Regions from separate parts of the Latilactobacillus curvatus JCM 1096 genome, predicted to be linked through region 2. Evidence: predicted binding sites of a transcription regulator. Region 2 holds the regulator's gene; each other region holds the start of a gene.
What was found. The regulator Rex, encoded in region 2, represses fermentation and respiration genes when NADH is low (regulators of the CRP and FNR family bind a similar motif). The targets are predictions, from matches to a motif close to TTGTGAANTANTTCACAA.
Positions count from the first base shown of each region.

Region 1 (10,842 bases), 410 kb from region 2:
TCCGATTTTGGTCACTAATCGCAACTACTGCTTGACTGCTTGGCGCCGTTGTTTTAGCTGGTGTTGATTCTGACGCCGTAGCTGGTGCTTGTTCAGCAGATGTTGCCGTTGCCGAATTGTGACCTGGAGCATCAATTTCGACCAATACTTGACCGACAGTCGCCACTTCGCCTTCACCGACTAAAATTTTAACGACTTTCCCACTAACAGGTGATGGGATTTCTTCAACTGATTTATCATTTTGAACTTCTAATAAAGTGTCATCTTCTTGAATGGTATCGCCTTCTGCGACCGCCCATTTTTGAATTTCACCTTCGGCAATCCCTTCACCAATATCTGGTAATTTAAATTGGTAAACACCACCTGCATCGGTTGCAGTCGGTGCTGCTTCGGGTGTAGCAGCTGGTGTTGCCGTACTTGGTGTATCGTTACCTTCAACACCTGGTGCGTCAATTTCAACCAGTACTTGGCCAACTGTTGCCACTTCACCCTCACCGACTAAAATTTTAACGACTTTCCCACTAACGGGTGATGGGATTTCTTCAACTGATTTATCATTTTGAACTTCAAGTAAGACATCATCTTCTTGAATCGTGTCACCTTCTGCGACTGCCCATTTTTGAATTTCGCCTTCTGCGATCCCTTCACCAATATCCGGTAATTTAAATTGATATGCCATACGTCTAACGTCCCTTCTTTCGTTATCGACTAAAAGTTAATAACTTCTTTAACCTTATTTTCAATATCAGTTGCATTTGGTAACCAAGTTGCTTCAGCTTGTCCAAATGGGAATGGCGTATCAGGAGCTGAAACACGTGCAATTGGAGCTTCCAATGAAAGAACAGCACGTTCTGAAATTTCAGAAGCAACTTGTGCCCCAACGCCTGCTTGTTTTTGTGCTTCTTGAACAATAACGACCCGCCCTGTTTTTTCGACAGAGGCGATAATTGTTGCAACATCTAATGGTGCAATTGTTCGTAAATCAATTACTTCAGCTTTAATATTCTCTTTAGCTAGGTTTTCGGCCGCTTTAATCGCTTCTCTCACCATTGCACCGTAAGTGATGATTGAAACATCTGTCCCTTCAGTAACCACAGCTGCTTTATCAAGCGGCACTGTATAAGATTCATCAGGTACTTCTTCGCGGAACGACCGGTATAATTTCATGTGTTCAAGATACAAAACAGGATCGTTTGAACGAATCGCAGAAATCAATAAGCCTTTGGCATCATATGGATTACTTGGCACAACCACGCGAATCCCTGGAATTTGCGTGATCATTCCTTCAAAGTTATCTGAATGTAATTCTGGGGTATGCACGCCACCACCAAATGGTGCACGAATCGTGATTGGCATGTTGCGTGTGCCACCCATCCGATAACGTGTCCGTGACATCTGGCCAGCAATCGAATCCATTGTTTCGAAAACGAAACCAAAGAATTGAATTTCAGGTACAGGGCGGAAGCCTTCTAGTGCTAAACCGATTGATAAACCACCAATCCCAGATTCAGCTAACGGTGTATCAAAAACGCGGTCTTCACCATGTTTAGCTTGCAACCCTTCAGTTGCTCGGAAAACCCCACCGTTCTTCCCAACATCTTCCCCGAAAATCAAGACGTTCTTATCATCTGCAAGTTCTAAATCCAGCGCATTTGTAATTGCTTGAATCATCGTTTTTTGTGCCATCTTAATTCGACTCCTTTGCACTGTACTCTGCGATTTGTTCTTTAATGTTTTGTGGTTGGTCTTCAAATGTAACATTCAAGAAATCTGTGACTTTTTGTTTTGGCGCAGCATCCGCTTCGTTGATGGCTGCTTTAATGTCTGTTTTAACTTGTTCGATCAATTGGTCTTCTTGATCTTGTGACCAAAGTCCCTTATCAGTTAAGAAACGACGCATTCTAACGAGTGGATCACGTTTCAACCAAATATCGTCTGTTTCTTTGGTCCGATAACGAGTCGGATCATCCCCTGATAATGTATGTGGTCCATAACGATAGGTTAATGTTTCAATTAAGACCGGTCCGTTGCCAGCAGTTGTAAATTCACGCGCTTCTTTCATCACTTCATAAACTGCTAGTGGATCCATCCCATCGACTTGAATGGCAGAAATCCCAGCTGCGACCCCTTTTTGAGCCAACGTTACAGCAGCTGTTTGTTTTTCACGTGGGACCGAAATCGCAAAGCCGTTATTTTGAACAACGAAAATGGCTGGTGCTTTAAAAGCACCCGCAAAGTTCAAGCCTTCATAGAAATCCCCCTGTGAAGTCCCACCGTCACCGGTATAAACGTAAACAGCATTTTCTGATTGGCGCTTCTTCATCCCAACCGCAACACCCATTGCTTGAATGTATTGCGCGCCGATAATGATTTGTGGTGGCATCGCCTTCAAAGATTCTGGATACTTGTTACCGTCAATATGGCCTCGTGACCATAGGAATGCTTGTGATAAAGGTAGCCCATGTTGCACTAATTGTGGCACATCCCGGTAACCAGGGAATAAAAAGTCGTCTTTAGTCATCGCAAAGTTACTTGCTAATTGGCTGGCTTCTTGCCCAGCAGTTGGTGCATAAAATCCTAACCGGCCTTGACGGTTCAAAGCAGTTGCTCGTTGATCAAGCACACGCGACCAAACCATTTGTTTCATCAGTTCAACCAATTGGTCATCACTGAGATCCGGCATCAATTCCGGATTAACAACCTGGCCAGTCTCATCTAAAATTTGAACGGTCTTAAAATCTTGGCTCTCATCGCTCAATAACTTCTCAAAATTAACTGCAGCTTTATTATTGACCATAGTATCCATATCTCCTCTTTAAAAAACTGTTTTAATGACTGCTTATATCTGTATTACTTAAGCATCTTTACAAGACTAATTTAGCATTTCACATCACTAAATGCAAGCGTTTTATAAGCTATATTAGTCAGTTTACGCTTTCATTAGTTTTTATTATATGTGAATCTAATCACTAGTTAGCTAGTTTTCACGTCTGTTCTATATCTGTTATAATTTAATTTCGTTTTCTGTTATATAATAGCAAATAATAGGCACAAAAAAAGAGTCCGCCGTAGCAGACTCATCGTTAAATTTAAGTTGGGGTAGTTCTATGCCAAGACCGGTTGGGGTATCTCAGCGTTGCCAGCATGCACTAAGAGCTCTTGAAACACTCTGACTACTGGTTTAATTTGTTGACTGACTTGCACGCACCGTTCACTTACCCGCAAATCATTTAAATCAATCGCAACCTTAATTTGACCAAGGTTGACTAACTTAATCATTGTTAGCAGGATTGCCCCGACAACCAACGTTGCCAAGCCCATGAAAGCGAATTGATTAACCATTAATACTGCACAAAACGAAACCAATGCAGCTACCGCCATCATAAAAGTGCTTCCCACTCTAACTTTAGGTGTTTGTGCTTTAGCACCAACCGTTGCATCTAGCACAACGCCGTGCACCATTTCAGTCACTGCTTCGCCCGCTTCAATAACGTTAACATCTTTGTTAACTGTTGCGATTGTAACGGGTGTCTTTTCGCTAGCAGCCAATACCAAAATATCACCGGGCACAATTTGATCTGCACCGATTAAGCGTAAAAAGCCATCACGCATAACGCTAACCCGTGCTTGTGAATTTTCTAATACTGTTTCTCTTTTAGCAGCTTCGACAGTTGTTAAGCCACTTGGCCGAGTTGCCAATAAACGCATTAACATCCCACTGCTTGTAATGCCAGTGATGTTAACGTCTTTTTTTAATTTCTTGTGCATCGCGTTCGACACTCCTTCCCTTTTGAGGAAGTCGTCGTAAACCGCTAGCCTAATGCTGGCAGTAAAATGACAGACCACCTCGAATGATCACCATCGCTACTACTTACAGGTCCTTCAGCTGTTTTCATCATTTTACTCACCAGACTTTCTCTACTTTAAATTTAGTCATACCGCTTTATCCGACAAAAAAAGACGCACAACAATTGAGCGTCATCCATTTATCATGGCGTTCCCAATCGTTCAGTTTTAGCACTATATGACGTAGAAACCATGTTCAGCTACGTTAGAAAAAGCCTTCATTGGCAGTTTCAGTTGACTCAATTGGCATCTCTCGATGTTTCTGAGTAGCAGCGTTTGTTCATATAGGAGCCTCACCTAACGGAAAAGCAATATATCTATACTCTTATACTACCCGTTTCACTTTAGCAGGTCAAGCAATTCATTCCGTTTTAACTTGAATTGTGCTAGAATAATGAATGACGAATTAATCGGAGGTCTTAACTGTGATATTAATGAAAGATATTATCCGCGAGGGTAACCCAACACTTAGAAAGATAGCTGAACCTGTTACTTTTCCGCTATCAGATGAAGATCGGCAACTTGCTGCTGACATGATGGCATTTTTAGAAAATAGCCAAGATCCTGAACTTGCTGAAAAGTACCACTTGCGCGCTGGCGTCGGTTTAGCTGCACCCCAAGTAGATGTTTCAAAACAAATGTCTGCTGTCTTGGTCCCTGGACCAGACGAACCCATCTTCAAAGATGTGATTATCAATCCTAAAATTATCAGCCACTCTGTTCAAAACGCAGCACTTGCTGAAGGTGAAGGTTGCTTATCAGTTGACCGCGAAGTGCCCGGCTTTGTGCCCCGCCCTGACCGTATTACACTACGTTACCAAGATTTAGATGGTGAAAGCCACAAGATTCGCTTAAAAAACTACCCAGCTATTGTGTGCCAACACGAAATCGATCATCTAAATGGCATCTTGTTCTTCGATCACATCAACAAACAAGACCCATTCGCAGCACCAGATGACATGATTATTATTGAATAGAAGTGCGATTGGTTGTGCTTAGCAACTGAGCATTAATACAGAATTGGCAGTTATCCCGAATTGTGGGATAACTGCCAATTTTAGATTAAACGGGAGTTGTTGCACCCAAGAGCACGTTAAAGAAGAAGAAGTGCTAATTCGAGTTGGTCAGGCTTTGAGGCTTAACGGTAAAGACTACTCAAGAAGCACATAAAAAAAAGCGTGATTGAAATCTTCTAATGAGATTTCAATCACGCTTTTTTTATGCTTCCGCCGCTTCAGGCGTATCGGCAAATTGACTGTTATATAAATTAGCGTACACACCACCGGCCGCTAATAGCGAATCGTGCGTCCCTTGTTCAACAATTTGACCATGGTCCATCACTAAAATCAAATCCGCGTCGCGAATCGTTGAGAGTCGATGGGCAATGACGAAACTCGTTCGCCCTTGCATGACTTTTTCCATGGCTTTTTGCAATAAACCTTCCAATCGGGTATCCACCGAACTAGTTGCTTCGTCCAAGATTAAAATCTTAGGATCCGCAATCACGGCTCGGGCAATCGTCAATAGTTGTTTTTGCCCAAGCGAAACGTTGCTTGCTTCTTCATCAATCGTCATTTGATAGCCGTTTGGCAGCGTATGGATAAAATGATCGACATTAGCGGTTTTAGCCGCATCAACGACTTCATACTCTGTCGCATCGAGTTTCCCGAAACGGATATTATCGGTGATTGAAGCATGATATAACCAAGCATCTTGAAGTACCATCCCAAATTGGGAACGGACTTGTTGCTTGCTTAATTGCTTCGTGTCAACCCCATCAATCCGAATCGTTCCAGATGTCACATCATAAAAACGCATCAACAGGTTAATCATCGTTGTCTTCCCAGCACCGGTTGGCCCGACAATCGCCACTTTATCACCTGGGTTAGCAGTAAAGCTCAAATGGCGAATCAATAGTTTGTCTGGGTTATAGCTGAAACTGACATCATCAAATTCAACTTTACCTTGAACGATTGCTGGCAACGATGCTGTTTCATTATCGGTTGCTTCAACTGGCTCATCTAAGATTTCAAATACACGACCAGTTGCAGCAGCAGCTGATTGAATCACACCAGACAACTGTGTAATCTGTGAGATTGGTTGGTTCACTTGCCAAATATATTGAATGAAGGCTTGTAAATTACCAACTGAAATCACACCGTGCAAGACATAATAACCACCTAACGTTGCCATCCCGGCATACGTCATGTTTGTCGTTAAACCAACTAACGGCATCATCAAGCCAGAAACAAAGGCTGCCTTAAAGCCATAGTCAGTTAACCGATCCGTAATTTCTGCAAAAGCAGCAATTGCGCGTTCTTCTTGTCCGTAAAGTTTCAAGACACTGAAGCCGCCATAATTTTCCTGTACAAAGCCGTTCATTTCGCCCAACGTGTCTTGTTGGCCTCTAAAGTACGGCTGCGATTTCTGAATGACCCGTCTTGAAATCAATAACGATGCTGGAATCATTATTAATGATAAGAGCGCCATCCAAATATTAATCGTAATCATCATGATCACGGCCGTGATGATCCCTAAGATCGATGTCACAACTTGAATTAAACTCTGTTGTAAAGCGTTCGTAATCGCGTCCACATCGTTGGTTACCCGTGACAAGATATTCCCTTGTTGTTGTGAATCAAAAAAACGAACGGGTAGCGCATTGATTTGCAAATCAATGTCGCGCCGTAAATCACGCATCGCCCGTTGAACAGCCCGCGTCATCCAAAACGAGCCTAAAAACATCGTCACTTGATATAGCAACGCAAAGCTCAAAATCATCGCAATCACCTTCGCGATATAACTAAAATTAATCGCAACGTGTTGTGCTAAACTCCGACTGATTTCAGTAATGGCTAGTCCCATGATCACTGGCCACAGTGCATTAGCGAGCACCGAAATAACAGTTGCGGTAATCGCAAGCCAAAATGTCACTTGATACGGCCCAATGTAGCGCATTAGCCGTTTAAGTTCTCTAATATTCTTCATTGAGTTCCTCCTGTGATAACTGTGATGCCGCAATCGCACGATAAATCTCGTTATCTTTTAATAAGTCGCGGTGAGTCCCAATACCAACCACTTGACCTTCGTTTAAGACGACAATCCGATCAGCATTCATGATAGTCCCAACTCGTTGTGCCACAATCAGCACTGTTGCCTCTTTGGTGATTGACTTCAATGCACCTCGTAACGCCGCATCCGTTTTATAATCCAATGCTGAAAAACTATCATCAAAGATATAAAGCGCGGGGCGGCGGACAATCGCTCTGGCAATCGCCAAACGTTGCTTTTGACCACCAGATAAATTGCTCCCACCTTCGGCTAAATAAGTTTGTAAGCCGTCTGGTTTTTCAGCGACAAAGGTATCTGATTGTGCAATTTTCAAAGCTGTCCATAATTCTTCATCAGTCGCATTCGGATTACCATAACGCAAGTTTTCCGCGATTGTTCCGGTAAATAACACCGCTTTTTGTGGAATAAAACCGATCTTTTGGCGCAACGCCTTAAGTTGATAGTCGCGCACATCATGACCGTCAAGCTTAATCGATCCACGTGTTACGTCAAAAAAGCGTGGAATCAATTGAATCAACGTTGACTTACCACTCCCGGTACTCCCAATAAAGGCAACCGTTTCACCCGGATGCGCTTGGAACGTGACATCCCGAACGACTGGACTTTCAGTCGGACCTGGATAAGCAAAGGAGACATTATCAAACACCAATTCACCTTGTGTGTCGGTTGTTGTTACCCCGTCTTCTTTTTCGGTAATATTAATTGGCGCATTCAGAATTTTTTCAATTCGTTCTGCTGAAACAGCGGCCCGTGGATACATCATGAAGACACTGGCAAATAACATAAATGAAAACAGTACGTGGAAAATATATTCAATAAACGCAATCAACGTCCCAACCGCTAAGTGACCACCATCAATCTGAACAGCCCCTTGCCAAATGATTAGAACGAATACGATATTAAAGATGAACGAAAAGCCCGGTTGTGCTAAAGCCACCAACGTAAACAGCCGGATAGAACTATGACTGTAGTCATCATTCACTTTTCTAAAGCGTAATTTCTGGAATTGTTCCCGCACAAAAGCACGGACAACACGAATCCCAGTCAAGTTCTCACGCAGATTCAGATTAATCGCATCCAGATTTTTTTGTTGTTCCGTCGACATCGGTTCAGAAACGCGACCAATCAAGACAACCCCCGTTAGCAGGATTGGAATTGCCGCAAATACAATCCATGAGAGCGATTGACTTGTCCGTACAATCATGAAAGCACTCGCGACGATCATCATCGGGGTCATAAACCCTGTCCGCAACACTTGGGTCATAAATTGCATCACCTGGAAAGCATCATTAGTGGTCCGAGTAATCAAAGAAGACACACCAAATTCGCCATACTCACTATGGGAAAACTGCATGGTTTGTTTAAAAATATCGTTACGAATGTCACGGACGATATTGGTGGTTAATTTGCTACCAGTATAAGCCAAGCCAATTAAGCCAATTAGTCCGATTAAACAGATTCCAACCATCAATAACCCAAATTGCCACACAGGACCAAAGGTATGTTGATTAATTCCTTTATCAATAATTTGTCCTAATAACGTTGGTAATCCCAATTCGATTAGAATAAATCCAAATACGCAAATAAAGTTCCAAAATAGTAATTTCTTATATCGGATCGTATAGCGCCACATTAATTTCATCGGTGCAAACTCCTTCTAGACTTCAAATTTAATCTTCTACCTGTGCCATATCTTTAACATACTCGATTGTTTCGCGATTGACAATAAAAGCAACGTCAAAATGCAATTGTTCTTCCAAAAACCACACATCAGTGACTAGCAAAGCCGGATAACGCGGACTGACGGAGGCAATCCGCCGTTCGTAAGCCACTTCATTGAGTTGTTCCTCAATTGCGGCTGCCACATCCTTTAGTGCAGACGATGTTTGTCGGATGGGCACTTGGTACTCGAAGACCATCACATTATTGCCCCAAATTTCAGTGGGCAGGTTCGAAACCAGTTTGGCTTGCGGTGCATAAAAATCCGGCTGACTCGCTTGCATTTTTTGATAAGCCACCGTTGCAATTTCATCCGCAATTTCTTGACTACTGTGTTGTAAAATCCGCGTCGCTCTTTGTCGGCGTAACCGTTTAATCAACCAGGTTAAAAAAAGCGCTAACGCGACAATGATAACGACTGACAACCAAATTAACATAACAATCCCCCACTTCTATTGCTCACTAATATGATAATTATAACCGAATCGAGGCAAACACGCTATTTAGAGCACGTCGCTCAATGTATACTTTACCGAAAAGATATGCTAAAATATTCTTAAATGTTGAGTAATCAACCCCTGGACGGTTAATCTTTCGTTTAAAACTATGATGAATAATAAAGGAGTTTTACAATTGATTTATAAAGTACTTTTCCAAGCAGACAAAACCCAAAGCCCTCTACGCGAGGCAACTAAATCGATCTATTTAGAAGCAGACAGTGCCGTTGAAGCACGCCAACTTGTTGAAGACAATACTCCCTACAATATTGAATTTGTACAAGAATTATCTGGTAAGCACCTTGCTTTTGAACAAGAATCAGAAGATTTTAAATTAACGGAGTTTTAATTAAATGAAACTCGATATTAAGAATAACGAAACCGCCGTTTTCGCCGTAGGGGGACTTGGTGAAATCGGTAAAAATATGTATGGTGTTCAATTCCAAGACGAAATTATTGTGATTGATGCCGGCATTAAATTCCCCGAAGATGAACTCTTAGGGATCGATTATGTTATTTCAGACTATCAATACCTTCAAAAGAACCAACAAAAGATCAAAGCCCTCGTCATTACCCATGGGCATGAAGATCACATTGGTGGTTTACCTTACTTCTTGCAACAAGTCCCTAATGTACCCGTCTACGCTGGTCCATTGGCACTTGCCTTGATTCGCGGTAAGTTAGAAGAACACGGCCTTTTGCGGTCAACAGAATTACACGAACTAAACGAAGATACCGTCCTTAAATTCCGCAAAACAAGTGTTGATTTCTTCCGGACTACCCATTCAATTCCTGATACTTTAGGGGTTGCGATTCATACACCTCAAGGGGTAATCGTTGAAACTGGGGATTTCAAGTTTGACTTGACCCCGGTTGGTAATCAACCTTCCCCTAATCTTCAAAAAATGGCACGTTTAGGTGAAGAAGGCGTTTTATGTTTAATGTCTGATAGTACCAATGCCGAAGTACCAAACTTTACAAAGTCAGAACGTTTCGTCGGCACTTCAATCCGCCATATTGTGGAACGCATTGAAGGTCGCATTATTTTCGCAACGTTTGCTTCTAATATTTCACGGGTCTCACAAGCCACTGATGCTGCGATTGCTAACGGTCGTAAAATTGCCGTCTTTGGTCGCAGTATGGAAGCAGCGGTTGTCAACGGTCGTGAACTCGGTTATTTAAATATTCCCGATGAAGCTTTAGTTGATGCCAATGAATTAAATTCGTTGCCCGCCGACAAAGTGATGATTCTATGTACAGGATCTCAAGGTGAACCAATGGCTGCTCTAAGCCGGATCGCCAATGGGACTCACCGTCAAATTTCAATTCAACCTGGCGACACCGTTGTTTTCTCAAGTAATCCAATTCCTGGGAATACAATGAGCGTTAACCACGTGATTAATAAGCTTTCAGAAGCTGGTGCTGAAGTTATTCACGGTAAAGTGAATAACATTCATACGTCAGGTCACGGTGGTCAAGAAGAACAAAAATTAATGCTCCGGTTAATCAAACCGAAGTACTTCATGCCTTGCCATGGTGAATACCGGATGCAAAAAATCCATACGGAACTCGCTCAACAATGTGGTGTGGAACCTGATAACTGCTTCATCCTTGAAAACGGTGACGTCTTAGCACTCACTTCTGACTCAGCACGGGTTGCTGGTCACTTTAGCGCCGAAGACGTTTACGTTGATGGCAACGGAATTGG
Region 1 is NZ_CP026116.1:318,157-328,998, reverse strand. It holds gene LCU_RS01805 (dihydrolipoyllysine-residue acetyltransferase) at 1-679, opposite strand, end outside; gene LCU_RS01800 (alpha-ketoacid dehydrogenase subunit beta) at 709-1,686, opposite strand; gene pdhA (pyruvate dehydrogenase (acetyl-transferring) E1 component subunit alpha) at 1,688-2,797, opposite strand; gene LCU_RS01790 (hypothetical protein) at 3,106-3,768, opposite strand; M-box (ykoK) riboswitch at 3,993-4,158, opposite strand; gene def (peptide deformylase) at 4,272-4,823, shown strand; gene LCU_RS01780 (ABC transporter ATP-binding protein) at 5,065-6,834, opposite strand; gene LCU_RS01775 (ABC transporter ATP-binding protein) at 6,821-8,560, opposite strand; gene LCU_RS01770 (hypothetical protein) at 8,589-9,074, opposite strand; gene LCU_RS01765 (DNA-directed RNA polymerase subunit epsilon) at 9,271-9,483, shown strand; gene rnjA (ribonuclease J1) at 9,488-10,842, shown strand, end outside.
Region 1: the regulator Rex is predicted to act here: its motif matches at 2,955-2,972, upstream of pdhA (pyruvate dehydrogenase (acetyl-transferring) E1 component subunit alpha).

Region 2 (10,842 bases):
GTCAACTATTGGTTGCACAATGGCTTTGTGACAGTCGGGGATGATGATCAAAAAATGAGTAAGTCACTGGGCAACTTCGTGACGGTGCATGATTTGATTCAAGAAGTTAATCCACAAGCATTACGTTTCTTGATGAGTAGCACGCAATATCGCCGACCAATCCGCTACAGTGAATCATTGTTAGCTGAAGCGCAAACGAATCTGGATCGTTTAAAAACGACCCTCGATAACTTAGCGTTCCGCCAAGCGACTGCTGAAGCGGGTGCAGACGCAGACATTGCCGCACAAGCGGCAAGCTTGGAAGACGCCTTTGTGACAGCGATGGATGATGATTTTAACGTGCAAAACGGGTTAACAGAATTGTATGAACTCGCTAAGCTTAGTAATCAATACCTGGAACGGGCTACCGTCCAAGCTGGTACGTTAGTGGATTTAACTACCCGTCTAACGCGCTTGTTAGCCATTTTTGGTGTTGAGTTTAAGGCGGCCCAACTGTTGGACGCAGAGGTCGAAAGCTTGATTGAAGAACGCAAAGATGCACGGGCAGCAAAGGATTTTGCCCGCAGCGATGCGATTCGCGATCAATTGAAAGAACAAGGGATTATTTTGGAAGATACACCACAAGGAATGAGATGGAGACGCGCATGAAAAATGCTTTACAACTAAACGGGATTGCGTTGGCATATATGGGCGATTCAGCCTACGAAGTGTATGTCCGCGCCCATTTGCTAGAACTCGGTTTAACCAAACCAACGCGCTTGCAACAAGTGGCGACACATTATGTGTCGGCTAAAGCGCAAGCTGCTTTGATTGGTTTGATGATCGATGATAATTATTTAACAGAAGAAGAAATGAATATTTTTAAACGCGGTAGAAATGCCAAAAGTTATACGAAAGCCAAGAATACGAGTGTTTCGACTTATCGGACCTCAACGGGCTTTGAAGCAGTTTTTGGCTATCTATACTTAACTGAACAACAAGAGCGCGTCGCTGAATTAGCCCACTGGTGTATTCAACAAGTCGACGCTGGGAGGACCCATGAGAAAAAATAATAACCAACCATTCAAACAAAAGAACAACGAATTCAATAGTCGTCGGACGGCCAATAATTCGGCAAAGCCAACGCGCCGTCCAGCTAACAAGAAACCAGCAGCACCCGTCGAAGAAGCAGTTGTTGAAGAACAAACTGATTTCGTCATCGGAAAACACGCTTCTTTAGAAACATTGAAGACCAGTGATGCGAAGAAAATCAATAAAATTTTCTTACAAGATGGCTTGAAGGCTGACTTTGTCCACGATGTTGTGAAATTAGCGAAAGAAAAACGTCTAATCATTCAAAATGTGCCTAAAAATAAGTTGGACTTATTGAGTGACCGTCAAAATCACCAAGGGATTATCTTAGCAATCGCACCGTTTGAATATGCGAGTGTTGATGATATTTTCGCTAAGGCCAAAGCCCGAGAAGAAGAACCGTTTATCTTAATCTTGGATAACTTGGAAGATCCCCACAACTTGGGTTCAATCATGCGGACAGCTGATGCGGTTGGTGTGCATGGGATTATTATTCCTAAGCATCGTGCGGTGGGGTTAACATCAACAGTTGCTAAGACATCGACTGGTGCGATCGAACATATCCTAGTGGCGCGTGTCACGAACTTAACACAAGAAATTAAGAAATTGAAGGACCGTGGTCTTTGGATTTTTGGCACCGATATGGCTGGTACCGACTATCGTAAGTGGGATGCTAAAGGACCAATCGGCTTAATCATTGGTAATGAAGGCAAGGGGCTTTCACCAATTGTTAAAAAAGAAGTTGATCAAACGTTGACGATTCCAATGGTCGGTCATGTGCAAAGTTTAAATGCGAGTGTCGCTGCGGGGGTTTTAATGTATCAGGCTTATAATAGCCGTCAACCTTTGGTATAGCAGATGAAAAAACAGATCTTAATTGCAGATGGTTATAATATCATTGGGAACTGGCCCGAGCTGAATAAGTTGAAACAAAATGATCATCTCGCGGATGCGCGTGATCGCTTATTGCAGATATTATCAGAATATCGCAAGTTTCGTGAGATTGAAGTCATCTTAGTATTTGATGCAATGTATGTGCCAGGGATTAAACAAAGTTATGTGCAGTATAATTTGGAAGTTGTCTTCACCGATGAGGATGAAACAGCGGACAGTTATATCGAAGGCTTAGCGGGTAAATTAATGTCGCCGATTACGCAAGTGACGGTGGTTTCGAGTGATCAAGCTGAGCAGTGGACGATTTTTTCACGGGGCGCATTGCGGGTGTCTTCGCACGATTTTTATCGTGAGATTCGCCGAACGCACCGTGAAATTGACCATGATGCCAAGCATTATCATGATCGGACCTTGCAACGGAATATGCCGTGGAATCCGGCGCAACTAGATCAACTTGCACAGGTGCGAGATGCACTAAGTGCTGAAAAAGATGATTAAACAAACGTTCTCTTAATAAATGTACGATAACTTGTTAAGATAAAGGCGTGGGGTTGCGTGAGAGGTGGTTCATTGATGGAATTAGCAAAACGTGATGCAAACTTAATTCAAGCGGTGGTTGAAAACGATTCTGAGGCGTTGGATGTTTTATTTAAAGCCTACCTACCAATGGTTTATCGCACCTTTACTCCATATTATATTCGCTTATTTGATGAGGACGATTGGTTACAAGAAGCGCGAATCGTCTGTTATGAGACTTGCCAGTGTTATGATCAAAATTGCGGCAAAAGTTTTGGTGGTTTTTATAAATTACGCTTTCACCACCACGTATTAAACTTGATTCGCAAAGAACTTGCTCAGAAACGACGGGTCGATCAGCAAGCCCTGTTATTTGATTGTTGTCCGGAATGCAATGCGCTCGCTGAAGATACCGTGGCATACTATCAGTCAACGGTTGAAATGCGGGCGTACTTAGAGACACTATCTGCTTTAGAGTTAGTGGCCTTTCGGGTTTTGACGGGGCAACTAGCAGTTGAGCAAGCGTGTAGCCAGCTAGATTGCACGTTTGAACAGATGAAACGGGCACAATCGCGTTGCCAGACAAAATTAAAACGATTCTATACTAAACAATAAAATAGCTAAAAGCTGCTAACCGACGATTTTTAGGCATTGGTTAGCAGTTTTTTGTGTTTAGTAGGGAGCATAAAAAATACTTTTCATGCGATAAAATAACAGGTGACAGGTTAATGATTGGGATAGGTCAACAAAATGGGCGGCTTATATATTTTTAAATAACATTAATTGACATTAATAAAGAAAGCGCTTATACTAAAAACATAGAGGAAATGAAAACGCTTTTTATAAGCCTTTTATCGCTTTCTAACCAATTAAAATTTAAGGGGTAATTCATTATGGCAGAAAAAACAATCATGTTATGTTGTGCAGCAGGGATGTCAACAAGTTTATTAGTTTCAAAGATGCAAAAGGCCGCTGAAGCACAAGGTTTAGACGCAGAAATTTTTGCAACTGGCGCTTCAGATGCAGACAACCAACTCGAATCTAAAAAAATTGACTGCGTACTATTAGGCCCTCAAGTTCGTTTCATGGAAGGTCAATTTAAAGAAAAATTGGCACCAAAAGGAATCGGTGTTGAAGTAATTGATATGAAGGCTTACGGCATGATGGACGGCGAAACTGTCTTGAAACAAGCGTTAGCATTAATCGGTTAAAAAAAGATTAAGAAAAGCGGTAGCGACCTATTTTTAGGCGGCTACCGCTTTTTTTGTTTATGAATCAGGTATAATTAAGGTAATCAAGTATAAAGGAGTTTATTCAATGAGTTTAATTGGTACATTAATTTGGTGGCTATTCGGGGGATTAGTAGAGGCTATCGGTTGGTTTATTCTGGGGATTGCCTGGAGTATTACGATTATTGGAATTCCAGTCGGGCTACAATGTTTTAAGATTGGCGCATTGACCTTGATGCCGTTTAACGCAACCGTTGTTTCAACGGGGGGTGCAGGTTCGTTTTTATTAAACATTGTTTGGTTTTTCTTAGGTGGTCTTGTGATGTGGGCGAGCCATGTCTTTTGGGGGCTATTATTATCAATTACGATTATTGGGATTCCATTTGGCCGGCAACACTTTAAGCTAGCGGCGTTATCGTTAAGTCCGTTCGGCAAACAAATTAATTAAAATGCAAAAGGGCAACGATATTGATCGCTACCCTTTTTTATGTGGTGCAGGCATATTTCTGTGCTTAGCTACACAAGTCAAACGATTGCTTGTAGCAAGCATTCGCCTTGTTAGGCTGATGCTCGCAGCATAACCGGCTTTTGACGCACTCTATTGTGTTAGTTCTTCTAGTGCCATCGCTTGTTCTTCCCAGTCTGATTCTGTTTGAGCGAGTTCAGCTTGGACTTTTTCTAGGTCTTGTTGTAGTTCTTGAAGCATGAGGGGTTTAGTAATTACGTCTGCTTGGGTCATTTGTTCTTGGATTGCGTTGGCCTTAGTCTCTAGTGCGGCCATTTTTTCTTCTAAAGCAGTAACTTCGCGTTCTAGTTTCCGTTGTGCACGTTGGTTTTCCTTACTTGCTTTGTAGGCATCTAGTGCATTGGCACTTGGTTGGATAATTGCACTGTTTTGGCTAGCTGCTTCTGCGTAAGCTGTTTCTTCAGCTTTCTTGGCGAGGTAGTAATCGTAATCACCGAGGTATCGTTTGCTACCAGTATCTGATAGTTCGATAATGCCAGTGGCGACTTGATTGATGAAATACCGGTCATGGGAAATGAAGAGGACGGTGCCATCGAATTCACGGAGGGCTTTTTCCAAGACTTCCTTGCTATCAATGTCCAAATGGTTCGTTGGTTCATCCATGATTAAGAAATTGTCATGGTTCATCGCGAGTTTCGTCAAGAGTAAGCGGGCTTTTTCACCACCACTGAGTTGTGACACAACCTTTAAAACATCGTCACCGGTGAATAAGAAACTACCAAGTAGTGTGCGAATTTCCTTTTCAGGTGTTGTATGGTGTTCATCCCATAATTCGTTGAGGACGGTTTTGTTAGTGTGTAAATTGCGTTGCTCTTGATCGTAGTAGCCCATTGAAACGTTACTACCGACTTTTTCATGGCCTTTGATGAACGGAATTTGGTGCAAGATACTTTTGAGAAGGGTCGATTTACCAATTCCGTTAGGTCCGATGATGGCTAAGCGTTCGTGGCGGTTCACTTCAAAATTGATTGGTTGTACCATGATTTTATCGGGGGAATAGCCGACAGCGGCATCGCTTACTTGCAATACTTCGTTACCGCTTGGATGTTCGCTTTCGAAATGAAAATGAATTTTACCGGCTTCGTTTTGCGGCCGGTCTAATTTATCCATCTTTTCGAGTTGACGGCGGCGACTTTGGGCTTGTTTCGTGGTACTTGCGCGCACTAAGTTTTTATCAACAAAGGTCTGAAGTTTATCGATTTCAGCTTGTTGTTTTTCATAAGCCTTCCATTCGAGTGAGAGGTTAGCTTCTTTTAAACTTAAGAAATGGCTGTAATTACCGGTATAATGGGTCAATGTGTGGCGACTCATGTCGTAGACTTCTTTAGTGATTTTATCTAAGAAGTACCGGTCATGCGAGACGGTGAGCAAGGCACCGGGATAAGTTTGTAAATAATTTTCCAACCATGTTAGTGTTTCGATATCTAAATGGTTCGTTGGTTCGTCCAAAATAAGGACGTCTTTTTTCTCAAGCAATAACTTAGCAAGTGCGAGTCGCGAGCGTTCGCCTCCCGATAGTGTACTGATTGGCTTTTCAAAGGTGTCTTCTGGAAATTGGAAACCATGTAAGACGCCACGGATTTCGGCTTCATAGCCGTAACCATTAGCTTCAGAGAAATCGTGTTGGACTTGGTCATATCGTTTTAGTAAGGCTGCATATTCTTCGCTAGCATGGTCAATGGTTGTGTCCGCAATTGCGGTCTCGAGTTCATGCATTTGGGCTTCCATTTGGCGGAGATCATCGAAAATGGTTAACATCTCCGCATAGATTGTCCGGGTTGAGTCTAAGCCACTATCTTGCGCTAAGTAACCGACTTGAGCATTTTTGCTAAGAATGATTTGGCCTTCATCAGGCGTTGTGATGCCGGCAATCATTTTTAATAAGGTTGATTTACCAGCCCCGTTTGGACCAACGAGGGCAACACGGGCGCGGTCTTGTACTTCGAGTTGTGCGTTTTTGAAAAGGTAATCGCCGCCAAAACTGCGTGCGACTTGTTGAACTTGTAATAATATCACGGCTAAAAATCCTTTCGTGCGGTGTTTTTTAAAGTTAATTGCGTTCATTTTTATAATACTACTGTCAACTATCATAACAGATTTAAACGATGGACAGTCAAAATTGTAAATATATTGCTTTTCACAAGAAAATTCAGTATGATTTCAGTATGGTACTACACTATTTTCACAAGCAAATCAAAAAGGAGGTTTCAAATGGTTGAGAATAATATCCCAAGAGCAACTGCAAAACGATTGCCTTTATATTACCGCTATTTAAACTTTTTGAACAATTCAGGGAAAACTAAAATTTCCTCTACTGGATTATCTGAAGCAGTTAAAGTAGATAGTGCGACAATTCGTCGTGATTTTTCATATTTCGGTGCACTGGGCAAACGTGGTTATGGCTATGATGTCGCTTCGTTGCTAGATTTTTTCAAGAAGACCTTGAACCAAGATCGATTGACAAACGTTGCATTGATTGGGGTGGGGAATTTAGGCCACGCCTTATTGAACTACAACTTTAAGCAAACCAATAATATTCGGATTAGCGCAGCATTTGATGTTAAACCCGAAATGATTGGAACAATTCAAACCGGTGTTCCTGTCTATTCAATGGACGAGATGGCCGAACAATTGAAGAACCAACAGATCGAGATTGTCATTTTAACAGTGCCAATTGATGAAGCTCAAGAAGTCACCGATGAATTAGTGGCCGCTGGGATTAAAGGGATTATGAACTTTACGCCAATTCGAATTTCTGTGCCATCAAACGTGCGGATTCAAAATGTTGATTTGGCTAAAGAACTACAAACTTTGATTTACTTCCTCGATAATTATACTGATGAACAAAATCAAGAATAAAAATAGCGTTTAAACAAGTTGCTCGTAGTAGCCGCCTGTTTGAACGCTTTTTTTAACGATTGAGATACAGTAAAGTGACGATCAGGTTCATCCCAGCATGGCTGATGATTGTGGTGAAAATCGAACCTGTCTTGCGGTACAGCCAACATAGGAAAAGACCGATGGCCGTGTAGATTAACAAATGCCCGTCCTGATGTAAAAAAGCAAACAGTAAACTTGAAATGATGGCGGCTAAAATGCGGTTTAAGCGACTGGCTAATCCACCAAAGATTGCTTTGCGAAACGTGATTTCTTCCATAATCGGTGCGGCGATGGTCGTTGCTAAAATAAGAAACGGTTGTTGTTGCATCATGGTCATCAGTGAAATGGTGTTGAGCGATTTGGCAGTGATGTGGAGAATGTTTTGTTCAATGAAGCCGGCGAGAATCTGAATTACTAAGACCAGTACAATGCCACACAACCCCCAAATGATAATGGGTTTGAGTGGGAAAGGCCGCTGCTCAATGGCATTGGCTTGTGTGCGTTGATTAAGATAGAGTAACCAGGCGGCACCGAGGCAATCAACAATGGTTGTGATTAGAAAAAACGAGGCAGATAGATGACCAAAACGGACGACTGCACTAGGAATCAATAAAATGAACAAATAGCTAATGATAATTGAAAAATTTTGTTTGTATAGCGTCATGTGAAAGCTCCTCAAAGGTTGTTGTGACAATAGCTTAGCGTATTAGCATTCAAATTGCAAAAGTGCTAGCATAATACTTGCAATGTTCTGAAAAAATGCTATGATAAAAATTGTGATTAGCACTTGAGATGATAGAGTGCTAAAAAAGTAAAATTGATGGAGGGATTTTAAGTGTTAAAACCATTAGAAGATCGCGTGATTATCGCCGTTAAAGACGAAGAAGAACAAACAGTAGGTGGGATTGTTTTGGCAAGTAATGCTAAACAAAAACCACAAACCGGCAAAGTAGTCGCAGTTGGTACCGGCACATTAACAAGTGACGGCAAACGAATTCCACTTGATATTAAAGAAAACGATGAAGTTATTTACGATAAATATGCAGGTTCAGAAGTTGAATATGAAGGTCAACAATATTTAGTGCTCCATGCTAAAGATATTATGGCTATTGTTGAATAATAATAAACAAAAAAATTTTTTGAGGTGAATAAATTATGGCAAAAGAACTTAAATTTTCAGAAGACGCACGTTCAAAAATGTTGGCAGGGGTTGACCAATTAGCCAACACAGTGAAAACAACATTAGGACCAAAAGGCCGGAACGTTGTTTTGGAAAAAGCTTACGGTTCACCAGAAATTACTAATGATGGTGTGACAATTGCTAAAGCAATCGAATTAGAAGATCATTTTGAAAATATGGGTGCTAAGTTAGTTTCTGAAGTGGCTTCAAAAACGAATGACATCGCTGGTGATGGGACAACTACTGCTACTGTTTTAGCTCAAGCAATTATTCGTGAAGGGATGAAGAACGTCACAGCCGGCGCTAACCCAGTTGGGATTCGTCGTGGGATTGAATTAGCAACTAAAGAAGCTGTTAAGAAGTTACACGAAATTTCACACAAAGTCGAAAGTAAAGATGCCATTGCCCAAGTGGCTGCTGTTTCATCAGCTAACGAAGAAACTGGTCGTTTAATTGCTGATGCAATGGAAAAAGTTGGCAACGATGGGGTCATCACAGTTGAAGAATCAAAAGGGATTGATACTGAATTAAGCGTTGTTGAAGGGATGCAATTCGATCGTGGTTACTTGTCACAATACATGGTAACGGATAACGATAAGATGGAAGCTGACCTAGATAACCCATATATCTTAATTACAGATAAAAAGATTTCAAATATTCAAGATGTTTTACCACTTTTACAATCAATCGTGCAAGAAGGTAAAGCCTTGTTAATCATCGCTGATGATGTTGATGGCGAAGCATTACCAACACTTGTCTTGAACAAGATTCGTGGGACATTCAACGTGGTTGCTGTAAAAGCCCCTGGTTTTGGTGATCGTCGTAAGGAACAATTAGAAGATATCGCCACATTAACAGGTGCCACAGTGATTACAAGTGACCTCGGTCTAGAATTGAAAGAAACAACTATCGATCAATTAGGGACAGCTGGTAAGGTAACTGTTACAAAAGATGATACAACAATTGTTGAAGGTGCTGGTAGCAAAGATGCCATCGCTGAACGGGTTGAAAACATCAAGAAACAAATTGCTGAAACAACATCAGACTTTGACCGTGAAAAATTACAAGAACGCTTGGCTAAATTAGCTGGTGGCGTTGCAGTGATTAAAGTCGGTGCTGCCACAGAAACAGAATTGAAAGAACAAAAATATCGGATTGAAGATGCTTTGAACGCAACGCGTGCAGCTGTTGAAGAAGGCTACGTTGCCGGCGGTGGGACAGCATTAATCGATGTGATCGAAAGTGTTGCTGCGCTTAAAGAAGAAGGCGACGTTCAAACCGGGATTAACATTGTGCTTCGTGCATTGGAAGAACCTGTTCGTCAAATCGCAACCAACGCTGGTCTTGAAGGCTCAGTAATTGTTGAAAAAGTTAAATCACAACCAGTTGAAGTCGGCTACAATGCAGCCAACGGCAACTGGGAAAATATGATTGAAGCCGGCATCTTAGATCCAACTAAGGTGACACGTTCAGCATTACAAAATGCAGCTAGTGTGGCGGCCTTAATGTTAACAACTGAAGCAGTGGTTGCTGACAAACCAGAAGACAACCCAGCACCAGCAGCAGGCATGGACCCATCAGCAATGGGCGGTATGATGTAAAGAAGTGCGTTTGAAACGGGTTGGTTCTGAGCATTAACCTAAAAACGAGCGTTATGGCGGTTTTTGCCATAACGCTCGTTTTGTAGTTAAGCGGAAGTCGTTATAACCAAAAAGCACGATTAAATCCAAAGTTCCAAAACTGGCAAAAGTTTTGGAACTTTTTTATTTTTCAAAAAAAATGCGCATATATAAATTGTGCGCAACCCTATTAATTAATTTTGATTGCGGTATAATAATAGTTGGAGGTGTTGACAATGATTTTTCGAAACCGGCGGATACTGATAACCTGTTTAATGTTAGGTGGCTTCTTTTTAGCGCGACCACAAACGGTCCAAGCAACGCCTGAAGAAACGCAAACTGCCATTAAGACAGCACAAGATCATCTATCCGAATTGAATAATAATATTAGTAATTTAACGTTAAAAACAACGCAATTGAACGAACAAATGACTGCAAAACAGGCGGATATTAAAGAAAAACAAGACGAGTTCAGCAAAACATCTGCTGATTATCAAAAGCAAGTGGCGATTATTGAAGGTAACCTGCGGCAATTACAAACACGAGATAGCAGTTTTAATCTTGATATGATCGATAGTTTATTGTCGAGCCAAAGTTTGAGCGATTTATTCCAAAAAGGTTCAATCATCAATCGACTGTTAGACGCTAAGGCGGATAATGCCGCTGAAACGGCCTCATTAGCTGAAAAAAAGCTGAACAAAAGACTGAATTAGAAGCGCAACAGGCCAAGCTGGTATCATTATCACAGGAAAATGATGCTGCAATTAAGGACTTAGATCAACAAAAACAACAAGCTAACGACCAATTAACGCAACTACAAACGAAGTTCAAGAAAGAATTAGAGGCGCAAGCGGCTGCTCAAAAAGCGGCGAGTGATGCAGGTGCCGCATTAATTACTGGTAACAAGGATTTAATGAATAATAAGAT
Region 2 is NZ_CP026116.1:1,806,081-1,816,922, forward strand. It holds gene cysS (cysteine--tRNA ligase) at 1-648, shown strand, start outside; gene LCU_RS09315 (Mini-ribonuclease 3) at 645-1,052, shown strand; gene rlmB (23S rRNA (guanosine(2251)-2'-O)-methyltransferase RlmB) at 1,039-1,926, shown strand; gene LCU_RS09325 (NYN domain-containing protein) at 1,930-2,463, shown strand; gene LCU_RS09330 (sigma-70 family RNA polymerase sigma factor) at 2,539-3,096, shown strand; gene LCU_RS09335 (PTS sugar transporter subunit IIB) at 3,375-3,692, shown strand; gene LCU_RS09340 (YccF domain-containing protein) at 3,799-4,158, shown strand; gene LCU_RS09345 (ABC-F family ATP-binding cassette domain-containing protein) at 4,309-6,252, opposite strand; gene LCU_RS09350 (redox-sensing transcriptional repressor Rex) at 6,448-7,095, shown strand; gene LCU_RS09355 (CPBP family intramembrane glutamic endopeptidase) at 7,148-7,780, opposite strand; gene groES (co-chaperone GroES) at 7,952-8,236, shown strand; gene groL (chaperonin GroEL) at 8,272-9,897, shown strand; gene LCU_RS09370 (coiled-coil domain-containing protein) at 10,152-10,628, shown strand.

Region 3 (10,842 bases), 220 kb from region 2:
TTTTGTTAGATATTGAGATGCCGGGCATGACAGGGCTTGGGATTGCGCACCAACTACGATTTTAAGCAAATTGGATGCAAGCAACCGCGTTGAAGCAATTCAGATTGCACGGCATAATGGCTGGCTGTAAGAGGCAGTAAAATTGCCTCTATCATGATTGTTCTCTATGATGAAAGCAAACAAGGAGGACGAAACAATGGCATTAGCAAATTTGCATAAATGGGCGTTTTTCTATTTTTCACCAGACTTTTCACCTGAATAAAATACGGTGATTAACCGTAATCCAATGGGAACGTGCGAGATGATTACCGTCGGGTTCGATCCACGTGCTAAAGAAGATGGTTCAATTATTGAAGTCGCTAAGCAATTGAAGGCAGAAGGCATTCAATTTATTGAACTCTGTGGGGGCTTCGGACCAACCTGGACGACTAAAATTAACGAAGCACTAGACTTCGCCATCCCAGTCGGAGCAGTCATGTATGGTCCAGAATTCAGAAAACAATTGTTTGAAATAATGAACTAAAGAGTGCGTCAAAAGCGGGTATACTGCGAGCATTAGCCTAACAAGACGAATGATTGCTGAAAGCAATCATTTGACTTGTGTAGCTAAGCACAGCAGTATGCTTTTGAAAGCACGTTTCGGATAAGAGTGCGTTCAAGCTGGTCAACTTTTGAGCATTAGCACAGGGAAGCGAATTAGCGACGCAGTCGATGATTTGATTCACAGCGCTAAACGCAGGAACATGGTTTGAAAAGCACGTTTAGGGTTAACCGGAAGGGTATGACTTACAGAGCATGTTTAAACCAAAAGCGCCGGCAAAATTAATTTTGTCGGCGCTTTTTTAGGCTTATTATTTAACTTTTGACTGATGATTTGGTATGCTCTACTTATTAAATGTAAGGAGGCGTGTCATGCAAAGAGGGCGGCAGTTCTTAAAACTTAGTGTTAGTGCAATTTTTATATTCGGGGTGTTCTTATTATGCCAAGTTTCGGGGGTGCAAGCCAAACAGGTTCTTCAGCTTGGCGCGCAAGCACCACTAGATACCATTGATATCTCGACTTCAACGGGATATGGTCAAACAGGGAACATTTATGAAAGTTTATTCCGGCTTGGTGAGAACGGTAAAATTGAACCAGGCTTAGCGAAATCGAGTTCAGTTTCAGCTGATGGTAAGACGTGGACATTTAAACTGCGTGATGCCAAGTTCAGTAATGGTGACCCGATTCGGGCACAAGATTTTGTCTATTCATGGCAACGGACATTGAAACCAGAAACCAAATCACCTTATACAAACCTTTTCAGTAATATCCAAAATGCCCCAGCGATTGCAAAAGGTGAGCTGGCACCAGACCAACTCGGCATACGGGCAGTGGATGAGCACACGTTGGAAGTCACATTATCCACACCTGTGGCCTACATGAAAACCTTGATGGCTTATCCATTATTTGCCCCACAGGATCAAAAAGTGGTTGAAAAATATGGTAAGAAGTATGCGACGAATGCGAAATACATGGTGTACTCTGGTCCGTTTAAGTTAGTTAACTGGAATGGGACGAGTGAGAAGTGGCAATTTGTGAAGAACAATCAATATTGGGATCGCAAAAAGGTAAAATTAGACCAAGTCAACTATACCGTGTTAGAAAATACCAGCACCGCGCTTTATCTTTATCAGGAAAAGAAACTGGATTTAACCCAGTTGGATAATCAACAAATTGATAATTATCGGGATGATAAAGCATTCCATAGATATCCTTATGCGTTGACGAACTACATTAAATATAACTTCAAATCAGCAGATGAACAGAAAAAAGCACTTTTGAATAACCAAGACTTTAGATTGGCGATTTCGTTAGCGATTAATCGTAAGACGTTGAATAACCGGCTATTCGGTTCGAAGAAAAACGATATTACTGGTTTCGTGCCAGTGGGCTTAGCCGACTCCCCTAAGAAGGTGGACTTTGCTAAATCACAAGCCGTGCCAGATACCGTGGATTACAATCAAAAATTAGCGCTTAAACATTGGCATGAAGCATTGAAAGCGACTGGTCAAAAGAAAGTTGCCCTCACCTTAACGCTTAATTCCGATGATGCCAACGCGTCATATGTTGGTCAATATCTCAAAGGTCAACTTGAAAAAGTCTTACCAGGCTTCAAGTTGACATTAAAGACCGTGCCAAGCCAAGTTTCAGCGAGTCGTGATAAAAAAGGCGACTATGATTTATTACTCGCAGGTTGGGGGGCAGATTTCAAAGACCCAATTTCGTTTTTAGAAATCATGTTACCAGGGGCTGCAAGTAATACCGGCGGCTTCGACAATCCAGAATACAAAGCTGCCCTTGACCGCGCAATGAATGCCGATGCGAACGATCCTGACAAACGTTGGGCGGACCTCGTGACGGCTGCGCAAGTCATGAATAAAGTCCAAGGGATTACACCACTCTATCAAAATGATACGGCATACTTGAAGAATCCAAAGGTCAAAGACGTTGTGCATAACACAGCTGGCGCACAATGGAGCTACAAGACGGCTTATATTAAATAGCGTGTGAATATCAGCCGGTTATAGCCTGAGGATTAACAAGAAAGGCGCCAGTCCAAAATCTATTTTTTGGCTGGCGCCTTTTTTGTATAAACAAATCATTATGGTTCTGAATTTTGCTGTGCTAAAGTAAGGGTATTCAATAAAAGAAAGAGGGACCTTAAATGGCAAAACAATATGAAACAACGATGATTAATGAAGGGGGCCGCAATGGCTTCGTTTATTCACCCGATCAAGCAAAGAAATATGTAATCAAGTCACCAGGGACAGACCCATCAGGGAAGAGTACAAATCCAGAGCAACTCTTTGCAGCCGGCTATAGTTCTTGCTTTAACAGTGCCTTAGATGTTGTCCTTAACCAAGAACATATTAAAGGCGAACCCACGATTAAGGCGACTGTTTCCCTTTATAGTGATGGCCCTGCCAATTATTATATTGGTGTTGATCTTTTCGGTCACATCGAAGGTTTATCAGAAGAAGAAACAATGAAGTATCTCAAAAAAGCAGACGAAATTTGCCCATACTCAAAGGCAACTCGTGGCAATATTGATGTCACGATTAATGTGATGTAAATCATTCAAAAAGGAATCAGCGACTGCTGATTCCTTTTTTGGTGATTAAGCTTTCAATGAATGTGGTTTGCCTTCTTGTTTGAGGACGGATTGCACGGCTGGGTCTTGTCGCATGTGTTGATCAAAACGATCCAGATTAGGGAAGTCAGCCAATGAAAATGCGAGTCGTTGACACCAATTCGTCATGACAAATAGATAGGCATCTGGTGCACTGAACTGATTAGCAACTAAGAAGGACTGGTCCGCTAACGCTTTTTCAACATAAGCAAGCCGTGGGAGAACTCGCGAACGGACTAAATCTTGGCTTTCGGGTGTATTGGGGAGCCAATTGCCTTTACGAAATGGTGAGATGAAGTTTTTATGCAATTCAGTGGCGATGTAATTCAGCCAAGTGCGTTGTTGCCAGTACTGTTCAGTGGCATAGTCCGCCATTAATGGCAGCGGACTTTGTTGACTGATGTATTCCAAAATAACGGCGCATTCAGTCATGAACTCGCCCGATTCAGTTTGTAAGGCTGGGACGTAATTCTTCGGATTGAGCTGATGATAATCACCAAGTGATGTGGTATGGGGATCTAAGTTAACGGGCGTAACGGTGTAGGGCAGCCGACTCTTCTCAAGTAAGATATGTGCGATAAGTGAGCTAGCACCAGAAGCATAAAATAAAGTATTCATCGATCCAATCTCCTTTGAGTAATACAACCAGATTGTAGGGGTAACGGTGATGAATTGCAATTATAATGGAATTGATGAAAGATAATGCAATCATATTTTGAAAGCGCTATAATATCAATAATTGAAGATTGGGGGGATGTTGAATGAGTACGAAAGACTATTTTAAATTCTTTACAACAACGTCACTGACTGGTAACGGGCAGCGCGGTTATCTGATGTCTGTGGAACAACCAATTGATGCTGCAACGTTGAAACAAGCCTTTGGCAATGTTGTTAGTTATTTTGATCAATATGGGGATAGCTTCCAGTTTACATCGCCATTTTCGATTGAACAGTTAGAAACGGTGGTCACAGAACAAACAACGCTCAAATTAGGTGACTTCAAAATTGTGAACCGTGCGGGGTTACATGGGATTGGAAATGGATTGGTTTAAAAAAGAGGATTGAGACAAAAGTTGCTTTTGTCTCAATCCCTTTTTGGATGGTCGAACTTTAATCGGCTGATACCACACTCTAAACGTGTTCTACCAGCTATCTCCTTCCGGTTAACCCTGAACGTCAAACGATTGCTGTGCAATCCTTCGCCATTCTGTGTTAATCCTCAGAAGATAATCGGTTGATGTCACACTCTTTTAATTTCTAGCGTATTTATGTGGATCGGCGTAGTTGAAGAAATCGGCTTTGGCAGTATAATCACCACGATAAACGCCGTTCCAGCCAGCACGTTGGCCAAACGCTCCTAAATCAATTAGTAAGTGTTCCTCATCCTTAGTGAGATGAATTTTACCAAAGCCAACACTATAGATATAATTTGCGAGACGATTGACGAGTGCTTCGGGATTACTTACCGTGTCGATTTTAAGATAAACCTGGAGTAAAACATCGGTAATATCTAACAGTGCATTTGATTTATCCGGATGCGCCATTAGACTGTTGTAAAGTGTATGGATGTTTTCTTTTGTAATTGATAAACTTGTCATTTAAACCCCTCCGTATTACAATAATTCACACTAGTTATAGTTCCCTTTTAGTTATTTGTCAATGATGCAAATAAGCGCTATGACGATTAACGTTTAATTTTAAACGTTAATCTTTTTTTTGAATATTGATCGAATCTTGGTCCATAATAAAGTTTGTCAGAGACTTAGTTGGCCAATTAAAGTACTGAGAACTATTGTGATTAGGAGGATGTCATTTGAGCTTATTACTGAATCAATTTCAGAATTATCAAAAGATTCTTTCTTTGGTAATGTCAATTATCATTATTGTCGCTGTCTATCTGAACGACTCACAACCGGTTTTAGCAGTTTTAATTGTTTTAGGCATTGCTAGTTTAGGGGAACACTTCTTACTTTATTCATCGAATATTGAAAGTAATTGGGCAGGAAAAGTGGACCTAATGTTTAAGATAGCTTGCTTATTATATGTGTTGTATAAATTTTCGGATTAGTTAAATATTCCTAATAAAAAGGTTGGCATAAAATCATTTTATGCCAACCTTTTTATTTTTTATAAACCGTAATTAACGTTAATCATAAAAATGATAACGTTAATTTTAAAAAATAAGTTAATCTTGTGAATTATGTATAATTTGATTAGACTAAAGAATAGGAGAAAGTATGATGATCTTTAAAGAACTTTCAGAAAAAGAATTGCAAAAAATAAACGGTGGTATGGCAGGAAATAGTTCTAATTTTATTCATAAGATTAAACAAATTTTTACCCATCGTTAAGATAGGTTGTTGGTGAGCATGTTATATACGGATGTATCGGTTTCCTTAATGCAAAATTTTGTTGCTATCTTATTAATTTTTCTATTATATAGATATATTCAAAGAAAGATAACATTTAAACGGATCATATTAGATATTTTAATAGCGATTATTTTTTCAATATTATATCTGTTTATTTCAGATGCGTCATTACTTGTAATGGTATTAATGCGATTAGGGTGGCATTTTCATCAACAAAAAGAAAATAAGATAAAAACGACTGATACAGCTAATTTAATTCTAATTATCGTGATCCAGTTATTGTTAGTTGCGGTTGGGACTATTATTAGTCAGTTTACCATATCGATTATCAAAAGTGATTTCAGCCAAAATATATTGAACAATAGTGCAACAGATATTGCTCCTATCCTAGTATTTGGTACATAAATTTCTGAACAGTTGTGCCATAATTAATAAAACAAGATAGGAGCATTCCAATGAAACGATATCAAGATGATTTTAAAGCCAGCATTGTGAAGATGCATCGTGAAGAGAAAAGATCTATTCGCTCGCTTTCCGAGGAATACGGTGTTTCTCCAGCCGCAATTCATAACTGGGTTAAAGGCGCTAAATCAGTTGAGCTAGAAGACGGTACTGAAGTAACGTCCAAAGAATTCAAACAACTTCAAAAGGAAAATCAGCGATTAAAGGAGGAACTCGAAATTTTAAAAGCTGCGGCGGTGTTACTGGGAAAGCATTAGGACGAATTAATTGCCTTGTCTTCATAGAAGATCAGTTATTGCGACACCGCTTATCAATTATTCTTTCGGCACTGAAATTACCGCGCAGCACCTATTACCATTGGAAAAGATATCAACCTAGTCAACACGAACGTGTTGATAATCAACTCAAAGAAAAAATTAAATTGATTTGGGAAAATAATTATCGTGCCTATGGTTATCCACGAATAACGATGGTGCTTCGCAAGTCAGGCATCTGTGTTGGGTCAAAACGAATTTTACGATTAATGAGGGAAATGGAGATTCACTCTTTAATGAATCGGCGATTTAAAAAACCTGGCACTCATGTGGATCATTCACAACGCCCCAATTTAATCAAGCACCAGCCCAATGCAAGGATATGGCGTGCTGACATTACTTATTTGGAATTACGTCCAGGAACCTGGGTTTATCTCAGTTCTATTTACGAACCAAAGGTTCATCAAGTTCTTGCTTTCAAGATTGGTCGTCAGATGGAGGCGACGTTAGTTGTAGAAACGATTAATCAGGCGCTTGAATATCATCAAAAGCCACAATATTTTCACTCTGACATGGGTTCACAGTACACCAGCAACGAAGTTGAAACTTTACTTGAACGGCATCAGATTAGCCACTCATACTCAAAACAAGGTTATCCTTATGATAATGGGCCAATTGAAGCTTTTCACTCATTGTTGAAGAGAGAGTTTGCCTTTCAAACAACTTTTTCCAATTTTGAGGACTTGGTAATCCGAACCTCAAATTACATCAGTTGGTTTAATTCCGACAGAATTAGAACGAGTGTTTAGAAAAAGATGTGCCATTTATTGACATAGGAGCAGAATTCAACGTTTGTTTAGGGATCTATAACAGTTACCATGAAAACTATATCGTCCCACTGACATTGCCGCAGGAAAATCGTAATCTATACGGCTATATCCATCAGAAATTAATAAAACTTGATCGAAAAAGACTGCGCGATTTTAATTTGGGCTACGGTTTAATTGCTAGCTCGATAACCTTTGGTGGTTTTCATTAAAATGGGGAGTGAGCAAATATGAAGTGGTATGCAGGTGGACAGGAACGGGGGAATCAAGCAATTACGATAATCAGTACGTTATTAACTGACTTGAAACAAGATGACCAAACGGTACCATTGCAGTAACAGCTATCAAGCTGAACTTGAAGCACAAACAACAGCCGTGCCATTCATTTTAAGCCGGATGAACATTGCAATTGCGAATGTGGTTCAAAAAGAAGGCTTGCAGCTATCAGCCAGTCAACAAGCTAAGTTAAAAGAAATGACGGCGTTGTCGACGATTAGATATGGTTATTAGTGAAAAAGAGCGTAACGTTTATATAGCGTTACGCTCTTTTTTGAGCTAAGCCGATAGTTTCGCTAAAAAGTTAACCACTGCTTTTGTCGACAGGGTTGATAACGCTAGCGCATCGAGTTGATAAATCCGGTTTGAGTCAAAATTACTTTGATTAAATTGGTGCTGAAGACCATTTTTGAGAATTAAAGCTTGCGGTTGTTTTTGGTGAATGGCTTGGCTATCCCCAAAAGTATCATCAAGAGAGACGTGCCAATTCATCTTAGCAGCTTGCAAAGCTACGTTTAGTTGCTGAACGAATTGTTGTTCTTTGTGTCCGTGTCCAAAACCACTACCGATGACGAGTGGTAGGCTAGTTGAAACTAAAATTGCTTCGTTCATGTTGAGCACCTCATCACTTTATTTTATGGTATTCTATCACTATCTTGCTGGTTAAACAACTAGAATGAGAACTTAATAACCACCAAATGAAAGCGTTCTAATTTAAGGCCGTTTTGTTTTGACAATGCTTGATAAGTGGCTTACATTTAATTGTGAAGGATAGCACAACCTATCCGCAGACATTTGTGTCAATTCAAATGGAAGAGGTGGCCAGAATGGCAACGAATCAATTAGTATTAAAAACCGCAGACATTTGCGATATCCGGGATATTGAGGAAGCACGGGCAACCATTAAACCGTATATTCGCGAAACACCTTTAATTCAATCGATGTTCTTGAGTCGTAATGTGGCGCACGGTCATGTCTATTTGAAATTGGAAAATATGCAGCTGACGGGATCGTTTAAATTCCGTGGTGCGAACAATAAAATTAACCATTTAACGCCAGAGCAACGGGCTAAAGGCATCATTACAGCTTCAGCCGGCAATCATGCGCAAGGGGTCGCATTGACCGCGAAGTTATTAGGGATTGATGCGACCGTTGTGATGCCAGAAGAAGCACCACTTGCTAAGCAACAAGCGACCGCCGGTTATGGGGCGAACGTTGTTTTACATGGTACGACTTTTAATGATTCGCGGTTGTACATGGAGCAGTTAGCAGCCGAAAAGGGCTTAACATTTGTCCACCCCTACGACGATCGCGAAGTCATGGCCGGCCAAGGGACAATCGGCCTTGAGATTTTGGATGCGATTTGGAATGTTGATACGGTGATTGTACCGGTTGGCGGCGGTGGCTTAATCTCCGGCATTGCGACGGCTTTGAAATCCTTTAACCCCTCAATTCACATCATTGGGGTTCAATCGGAAAACGTGCACGGGATGACGGCTTCATTTGAAGCAGGCACAATCACCAGCCATCATGCGGACTTCACGCTAGCCGATGGGACAGACGTTGCGATTCCAGGTGAACTGACTTTCCCAGTGGTTCAAAATCTAGTCGATGAAATGATTTTAGTTTCCGAAAAAGAAATCGCAACTGCGATGAAGAATCTCATGCAACGGACTAAGATTGTCACAGAAGGCGCTGGTGCATTACCAACGGCAGCACTGCTGAGTGGTAAAATTGATCCTCAATGGTTAACAGATAAAAATATTGTGGCTTTAGTTTCAGGCGGGAATGTTGATTTAACCCGCGTTTCGGGTATTATTGACCAACTCTTCCACCCAACTGATACAAGCAAAGGGGTTGTTGGATAATTAAAAAGCCGGCATCCGTCTAAAAACGGATGCCGGCTTATTTTTGTGCTGCAAGAAAGGCTGGACCATGATCGTCAATTAGGGCGTGAAATTCTTGGCAGTCTTTAACAGTCATTTGGGGTAAGAGCTGTGGTTCAATAACCTGTTGTACCTTTAAATAGTGGAGGTCTTTTAAAGAACAGTGCTCTAGGTGAGCAATTAAGCGGCGGGCATATAAATCAGCGATAAAGACTGGGCGGTCGAAGACATATAATAAAATGACATCGGCTGTTTCCGGACCAATGCCTTTGATGGCAAGTAACTGGCGCCGTAGGTCAGTGGTGGTTGTCATCCGATTGAGCGTGTCTAAGTCAAAATCAACTGTCGCTAAAAATCGAAACAGCCCTTTAATTGTCCTGCTTTTAGCGTTATTGAAGCCGCTGGGTTTAATAGCCAACATAAGGGCTTCATCCGAAAGAGAAAGCAGATTGTTTGGCTCGAAGTGCGTACTTGATCGTAGATTGGCGAGCGAGCGGTCAACATTTTGCCAGTTTGTATTTTGAACTAGAACCGCGCCAACCATTGTTTCCCAATGGGAATCAGAAGGCCACCAGTGTTGCGGCCCATATTGCCGATACATTGTTTGAAAGAGTTGGTAGTAATCAATTTTACCGTTCATGAAAAATGTCTCCTTAACATAAAAAGACGCTACTTCACCTTTGGCAGTCACTTATTGTCAATTCGCTTGGTGCGCAGTTGTAGCAGTTTGGAAGTTGTGGCTAATGAGATGGTGGTCAAAATGATGAAAAAAGTGGTTGAAAGTAAGAAACGCGGCATCTGCGCCCCAGAAAATTTTAAAATAATCGTGGTAAGGGTACTAAAAGTGGTGAGGATGTTTAAAATCATGAGTGAAATTTCGTAGTTGCCCGATTATTTCGAAATGACGTGGCCAGCGTATAATAAGCCAACGCCGAACAATATATATGAGAAATAGAAAATACCGAAGAAAACGATGAAAATAGTTAATGATTCTTTGGCGTAGACGAGAATATCGGTACTGGTAAAGATGCGAATCAAAGTATTTAGAATCTGATAGGTGAGATAAAGTGTTGCTAGATAGATAAAAGTGGGGAAGTTTCGTTTGATAAAGGCCATAGCAATCTCCATTGTTTTTTTATTGTAAAGCTTGTCACTATTCTAGCATGGAATTTAAGAATGGTCAGTTGAAAGTCAGCCGAGAATGCGTTTTTATTTGTAATTAATATCATCTGCGTTATACTTGAGTTGTGTAAAATAGAATAAGGAGTGATCAATGTGAAAATTATCGTTGTCGGTTCATCTCATGGTGGATTTGAAACTGTTCAAGAAAGTTTACTCGATTATCCGGATGCAACCATCCAATGGTACGAACAAGGCGATTTCCTATCGTTCTTATCCTGCGGGATGCAACTCTATTTAGAAGGGACCGTCAAAAACGTTGATGATGTCAGTTATGCGACACCAGAAGGCATGCGGGCAAAAGGGGTTGAAGTCAACCTACAACAAGCAATCACCGCGATTAACGCCGATCAACATACGGTCCAAGTGAAGGATTTAAAGAATAATACAACGCGTGAAGAAAGTTACGATAAGTT
Region 3 is NZ_CP026116.1:123,872-134,713, forward strand. It holds partial or broken gene LCU_RS00725 (response regulator) at 1-56, shown strand, start outside; gene LCU_RS00730 (DUF6506 family protein) at 302-523, shown strand; gene LCU_RS00735 (peptide ABC transporter substrate-binding protein) at 913-2,544, shown strand; gene LCU_RS00740 (organic hydroperoxide resistance protein) at 2,706-3,113, shown strand; gene LCU_RS00745 (glutathione binding-like protein) at 3,159-3,788, opposite strand; gene LCU_RS00750 (hypothetical protein) at 3,932-4,222, shown strand; gene LCU_RS00755 (bacteriocin immunity protein) at 4,421-4,768, opposite strand; gene LCU_RS00765 (bacteriocin) at 5,411-5,521, shown strand; one part of gene LCU_RS00775 (IS3-like element IS1163 family transposase) at 5,998-6,226, shown strand; one part of gene LCU_RS00775 (IS3-like element IS1163 family transposase) at 6,226-7,067, shown strand; gene LCU_RS00785 (hypothetical protein) at 7,398-7,595, shown strand; gene LCU_RS00790 (hypothetical protein) at 7,641-7,973, opposite strand; gene tdcB (bifunctional threonine ammonia-lyase/L-serine ammonia-lyase TdcB) at 8,189-9,229, shown strand; gene LCU_RS00800 (endonuclease III domain-containing protein) at 9,267-9,887, opposite strand; gene LCU_RS10030 (hypothetical protein) at 10,139-10,363, opposite strand; gene LCU_RS00810 (FAD-dependent oxidoreductase) at 10,523-10,842, shown strand, end outside.
Region 3: the regulator Rex is predicted to act here: its motif matches at 8,124-8,141, upstream of tdcB (bifunctional threonine ammonia-lyase/L-serine ammonia-lyase TdcB).